DNA from 2 places in the Terriglobus albidus genome. Region 2 is predicted to be linked to the other one. Evidence: predicted binding sites of a transcription regulator. Region 2 holds the regulator's gene; the other holds the start of a gene.

Region 1 (3,413 bases), 2.2 Mb from region 2:
TGTCCCTACATACTGGAACTCGTTCCGGCAGTTCTCTGGTCCCTTGGGAGCATTCTGGTCCGCTGGCCACGAGGCCGTCAGCCGCAGAAATCGCCGGGAACTGGAGATCCTTATGGACATGCTGCAGGCGCAGCAGATTCCGTTTAAGCACATCGTCCTTGACTACCGGGATGCAACAGAGAGCAATGGCAAGAAGCAGGGCTCCGCACAGCCTCTTTCATGGTTTCTCACCCCGCTCCAGACACAAAAGATTGAAGAGGCCAAGTCGCGTGTTGCCCCATGCATCGCTGTCGCGTCTACATGGACGGCCGATGCTCTCATGCAGAAGCCTTCAACCAATCCCGTTCAGCAGCTCTCCGGCAATATCCAGGTAGACCATTGCGTAAAACCATAGATAGGAGATCAAAGAGCATCTGTCTCTGATTCTCTGATCGCAGAAAACAACGGAGACTCTACTTCCATCATTTCGTCCTGAAAGTTACTGAGGCCTACTCCGACCAGGCGATAAAGCTGCTGGGGAGGCAGCGCAACACGCTCGCATAATCGCAGCGCGATACTCGTCACTTCTTCACACGACGCTGGTGGTATCTGGGAGGTCAGGCTCCGCGTCAGCGTGTTGAACTCCTTCGTCTTCAACTTCAACACAACGGTCTTCGCACCACGCACATTCTCCCGCGACGCAACCCACACTTTCTCTGCCAGCCTGCGAATATGCGATTCACACTCCGCCAGAGGAACGTCGTCCGGAAAGGTATCTTCAGCAGAGATCTGCTTACGGACCCGGTTTGGCATGACCGGGTTGTGGTCGATGCCGCGAGATAGCTGATGTAGGCGCACACCCCAACGGCCGAAATAGCTCTCCAGTGCCGCGATCTCCATCGCATGAATGTCTCCGACAGTCTTCACGCCAAGCTCCGTCATCCGAACCTCCGTCACCTTACCAACTCCTGGAATACGCCCGATCGGAAGCGGCAACAGAAATGCCTGCGCCTCATGCGGCTGAATCACGAACAGTCCATCAGGCTTCTTCCAGTCGGAGGCGATCTTCGCCAGAAACTTATTCGGAGCCACACCGGCGGAGGCTGTCAGATTCAGCTCTTCGCGGATCTGACGCCGAATCGTCTTCGCCACCTGCGTCGCCGTCGGCAGCCCCGTCTTGTTCACCGTCACATCGAGATAGGCCTCATCCAGCGACAACGGCTCAATCAGGTCGGCGTGACGCTGAAAGATCTCACGCACTGCCGCCGAGACTGCCTTATAGCGAGTGAAATCAGGCGGGATGAAGACCGCCTCAGGGCACAGACGTTCTGCATGCACCGCCGCCATCGCCGACCGCACACCAAATCGTCGCGCCTCATACGAAGCCGCACATACCACGGACCGCTTACCCTTCCACGCCACGACAACAGGCCGTCCACGCAATGAAGGATCGTCCCTCTGCTCCACCGAGGCATAGAACGCATCCATGTCGACGTGCACGATCTTGCGCGTTCCCAGGGCCTCAATCACGGATAAGTTCTCCGGCATCATCGCTATTGTGACATTTTCGCCTTCTATTCGCTACTGACATTCTCGGATTGAAGTGATCGATCGAGAGGCTCGACGGCCACACAGTCGTGACGTCTTGTCACGGTCTTCGCTATATCCAGCCCCGGCCAACCCGCACATGTGTCACTCACGTCTTTGCTTGGTAGCTTTGGGTGGGGCAGCGCATGTCAGCAGATCAGACAGTTCAAAAGGAAAATGCCGCCGTCCGCGTATCGACAAATGTTAAACCTCAGGCAACGGCCGATACTTTCGGGCACTTCTCGGCGCAGGCATCTGCATGGGTCGGATCGAAGTGGGCGTTCCTGGCAGCGGTACTGGTGATTGGCGGGTGGGCGGCTACCGGCCCACTGTTCCATTATTCCGACACCTGGCAGCTGGTCATCAATACCGGCACAACCATCGTCACCTTCATCATGGTCTTCTTGATTCAGAACACACAGAATCGTGACGCCAAAGCCATCAATCTCAAGCTTGATGAGCTGATCCACTCCATCGACAAAGCCGAAAACGAGATGATGGATATCGAATCGCTCAGCGATGAAGAGCTGGGCGAACTGCATAAGCGCTACGAGGCGATTCGCGCCGAATGCATGACCCGCGCTCAACGGGCAAAGTCCTGAAATACGTACAGCGAGCCACCCATGAAAGGCGGCCCGCTGTTTTAAGAGTATGGAGAGTCTAGAAGGTCAACCGGCCGGAGAACTGGAAGGCGCGGGAGTCCGCGCTGGCAAAGTTCAACGTACCGAAGGTCGAGCTGTTGACGTTGACCGTGATTTGGTTATTCGCGGCATTGTTTCCGAAGGTGGTGTGGTTCGTTACATTCTGGCAATCAACACCGAAGAGGAATTTCACACGGTCATTGATGTCGAAGGTGCGGCGCAGGTTTGATGTGAGGCGATAGATGCTCGGTCCGCGTAGACCATACGCCCCAATACGCGTGAGGTTACCGATCTTGGCATTGCCGGCATTGCAGAACGGTCCCGTCGATGAACCACAAGCCGCACCGCCTGCGCCCATGCCTGAGTTTGTCGTAGAGATATATCCATTCAAGTAGGACTTGGTTCCCAGGGTTGCCGCGGTAACTCCCTTACCCCAGCCGTCGCTGGTGCGCACTGACCCGGTGAACGCGGGGTTATAGTCCGGCATGCACGTCCCTTGACCGATGTTTTGCTGTGTGTTGCAGGAGCCGACCAGGGCCAGTGCAAGACCGGAGGAGTACTGGAAGATGTCTCCGGTCTGCCATCCGCCAAGCAATGCGCGGACAAGGAAGTTGTTCCCGCCGATCTTACCCTTTCCGAAAGGCAGCTCATAGACACCAAAGACGCTCAGGTTATGCGGCTGCGAGTTGATGGAGAGGGATCGGTCGATCGCATTCTGTTTCCATGCCCTGCCCGTCGATGTTACGCCGGCAGGGAGATCCCAGCCCGAACGGGCGGTTCCGGCATCATCGATATTCTTCGAATAGGTGTAGTTGAGATTCAGCGTCAAACCATGAGCCGCGCGATGAGCCAGGCTCAGCTGAAATGCGTTGTAATTCGCATTCGCGACATTTCCCCACGTATCCGAGGTACCGGAATACTGGGGCATCCAGGTGAGCATGTGAGCAATGGTGGCATTTGAGTTGACAGCCGCGGCGGCGGTGTAACCGGAGTACGGAGCGGCAAGCGTTACACCGCTACGGGTCTGTGCCAATGCAAGATTCGCCGTTGTTGCAGGCAGATTCAGGCAGGAGTTGAAGGCCGTTGTGCCCGGTGTTTGGCTGCAATCCGCTGCGCCCACCGATGCCAGATACGATGCCGGCACCTGCCCTGACTGCAACCCGCGAATGTTGTTCGCGCCCGCCAGGAAATGGCTTTGGCTGCCGA
Region 2 (3,413 bases):
CCTCTGCGCCGCCGGAAGCGGCCTCCACCTGCCAACGCAGGCCCTCAAGCGACGTAACCCATCGAAAACGCCGGTCTCCGTCTGCGCTGACAACAACGGCATGGCGAACGGATACCGATCCGTTCGCCACCCTAGTTTCAAATGGCATTATTTAAGGTCCCCTGGCCCGTCTTGCATCGCTTCTCGAAGCTGCTGCCGCATCCGCATTGCGATGCCATTCAAGCGTTCGCATTCCGTCAGACTGTCGGCTATGGCGCGACGCATGCCTTCCTCGTCGCCCTCCATCTCTGCCAACTCTAGACGGCACTGCAACGCCGTCAGCGGTTGGCACAGGTCATGCAGCATCACACTCAGTTCCTGCACCTGTTCACGATCCATAATTGTCACGCGTGTCGCAATATCCGTGTTGTACTACCGGCGGCTACGCTCTGTGAACCTGATTTTTCCGGAAGGCCACCGAGGAATGACATATTCCGTAACCGATAACCCTCGCCGCGAACCGTTTCAATCAACGCAGCGCCATCCGATACCCCTTGCACGGTCAGCTTCCGGCGCAGGTAGTTGATGTATACGTCCACAACATTGGTCCCAGTATGGGACGTTGTCCGCCAAACACCCTTCAGAAGCTGTGCACGGGAAACGGCCTTCCCCTTATGGAGCAGGAGGTACTCGAGCAGGGCATATTCCTTTGAGGTCAGCTCTACTTCCACGTCGGCCACGCGCACCTGACGGAGCATACGGTTCACTTCCAGGACACCGTACTTCAGAAGCTGATCGGGTACGTGCTTCTTCCGGCGCATCACAGCACGGCAGCGCGCTGTTAACTCATGGAAGCTGAATGGTTTGAGCAGATAATCGTCGGCTCCGAGATCCAGACAGCGCACCCGCTCTTCGACCTGAGTCCGCCCGGTCAGTACAAGTACGGAAGTGTGGGGCATCCTGCGGTGTACTTCCTCAAGCAGTTGAGCTCCATCCATTTTGGGCAAACTCAGATCCAGAACGACAAGCTCCGGATTCTCTTCCATTGCGTGATGGAGCGCGGCTTCTCCATCCTGTAACCACTCGACTTGATGACCTTCTTTTTCAAGTCCCCTCTTCAAGAGCATTCCAAGGGCTTTATCGTCTTCCACCAGCAGAATTCCCATTTGTTTCTCCAATTCACTGACTAACCTAGCGAAAAGCTAAAAGTTCCGACTCTTGCGTTCGTTCACGTCTTTGCAGATAAGACTTATGTACCTACCTTGATTCGTGCACAGGGGTAACCGCAAGCCTGCGTTACCAGGACTTTTTTGCCGCAGCCCCAAAACGGGAATCTAAAGAGGAATTTAGCGAGTTACTTCCTAACGTCTTCTCTGTTGCGATTCGCTTTTTATTCGCTAAAATGTCAGACATGGCAATTACCCGGCGGCAAAAGGACGTTCTCGACTTCCTCACCTCATTCACGCAGCGTTGCGGATATTCCCCTTCGTATGAGGAGATCGCCAGCGGCCTCGGCGTCAATTCGCTTGCCACCGTTCACAAGCACATCACGAACCTACAGAACAAAGGTTTGTTGCAGCGTGCACACAATCGCAGCCGTTCGATCGACGTTCTACCGGCACGTTCTTCCAAGAAAGGTACCGATCGCCTTCCACTGTTAGGCCGCATTGCCGCTGGACGGCCGGTGGAAGCAGTCGAGACGGCTGAAACCATCTCGCTCAGCGATATTCTTGGCAACCGGGAGGTCTTCGCTCTCGAGGTCCGTGGCGATTCCATGCGGGACGAACATATCGTCTCCGGCGACTATGTTCTGGTTGAGCGTACCCGCACCGCCCGGGAGGGCGAAATTGTCGTCGCTTTGGTGGACGGTACTGATGCCACCCTAAAGCGGTTTTACAGGGAAGGCAGCATGATTCGCCTACAACCTTCAAACTCCGAGATGGCGCCGATCTTCGCCCCGGCGGCCGCGGTAACGATCCAGGGTAAGGTCCTGGGCGTGCTACGAAAGTACTAGAGCATTTTTCCTGTTGCTGGGTATCCCGGGAGGAGCGTGCAGCGGCGTTTTCATTGCGGAAAACGAAAACGCCCGTAGATGCGGAAACCCTACACTACGCCTACAGGAAAAATGCTCTAACCCACCAGGCCGCCTAAGGGCGTGTCCTCTGTTACCTAACTTTCAGGGAACCAATCTCCTATTTCGCGCGTACTCCCTTCCGTAACCACCCCACCGGAGGATCAGGAGTATCATGGCCGCACCCCGCAAATCCAAGCGCAAACTGTATATCTGGGGCGGCATTGCCGTCGTCGTTCTGGCCGCGGGCCTTACGTTTGCCATCAAGGCCTCCGGCTCCAGTTCGAAGATTGATGCTTCCCAGTTGTCGAAGGTGGAACGCGGCGACATCGCTCGCTCTGTAGTTGCCACCGGTAAGGTTCAGCCCATCGTCAAAGTCGAGGTCAAATCCAAGGCCTCCGGCATCGTCACTAAGCTTTTTGCCGATATCAACCAGCCGGTCAAGATCGGCCAGCCTCTTGCCCAGCTCGACCAGCAGGAACTTCTCGATCAGGTTGCCGCCCAGAAGGCGCAACTGACCGCCGCAGAATCCAACGCTCGGGCCGCCGCCGCCGCAATCGAGTTCGACAAAGTGAATGCCCAGGCTCCTGATCTGCCCAACTTCAAAAACACTTACGAACGCGCTTTTGCGATGTCCAAGCAAGGAGTTGTCAGCCAGCAGGCGCTGGATGATGCGCAGCAGAAGTACGCTGCCGCCGCCAATGCGCGCGATAAAGCTCTTGCCCAGATCACCGTTGACACCGCCAAATTGCACCAGGCGGAGGCACAGGTTGCGCAGGCTCAGGCATCGCTCAAACAGCTTGAAGAGCAGCTCAGCTACACCAACATCGTCTCTCCGATCGACGGCATGATCCTCTCCCGGGATGTAGAGCTCGGCAATGCCGTCAGCTCCATTCTTGTGATGGGATCCACCGCCACCCTGGTCATGACCCTGGGCGATACAACCCAGGTCTACGTACAGGGCAAGGTCGATGAGAGCGATATCGGCAAGGTTTACCTGGGTCAGCCTGCTCGCATCCGCGTGGAAAGCTTCAAGGACAAAGTCTTCAACGGCAAGGTCACCAAGATCGCTCCGTTGGGTGTCGAGAAGGACAACGTTACGACCTTCGAAGTACGGGTATCGATCGACAATCCCGGCGGCGAGTTGAAGGCCAATATGACCGCAAACGCCGAGGTCATCCTCGAAGAGCACAAGAATGTGCTCACCGTTCCGGAGCAGGCTGTTATCTACGATAAGCAGCGTAACGCCAGCATCGAGATCCCGGACTCCAAGGCAGAGAAGGGCCGCCGGAAAGTCCCCGTAAAAGTAGGCATCTCCAACGGCACAAGGACCGAGCTTCTGAGCGGTCTCAACCAGAACGAC

The links. Region 2 encodes LexA, which represses DNA repair genes until DNA is damaged. Its sites were predicted from a motif close to CANTTCGCTTTTTATTCGC; they were not measured.
Region 1: a site for LexA is predicted at 1,543-1,561, ahead of dinB (DNA polymerase IV). Genes of this name have one in related genera too.

Annotation. Positions count from the first base shown of each region.
Region 1 covers NZ_CP042806.1:1,884,411-1,887,823, reverse strand. Annotated here, with positions in the region: gene FTW19_RS07585 (patatin-like phospholipase family protein) at 1-394, shown strand, start outside; gene dinB (DNA polymerase IV) at 403-1,509, opposite strand; gene FTW19_RS07575 (low affinity iron permease family protein) at 1,713-2,168, shown strand; gene FTW19_RS07570 (TonB-dependent receptor) at 2,227-3,413, opposite strand, start outside.
Region 2 covers NZ_CP042806.1:4,046,151-4,049,563, forward strand. Annotated here, with positions in the region: gene FTW19_RS15950 (sigma-54-dependent transcriptional regulator) at 1-148, opposite strand, end outside; gene FTW19_RS15955 (HAMP domain-containing histidine kinase) at 148-378, opposite strand; gene FTW19_RS15960 (response regulator transcription factor) at 384-1,145, opposite strand; gene lexA (transcriptional repressor LexA) at 1,391-1,993, shown strand; gene FTW19_RS15970 (efflux RND transporter periplasmic adaptor subunit) at 2,226-3,413, shown strand, end outside.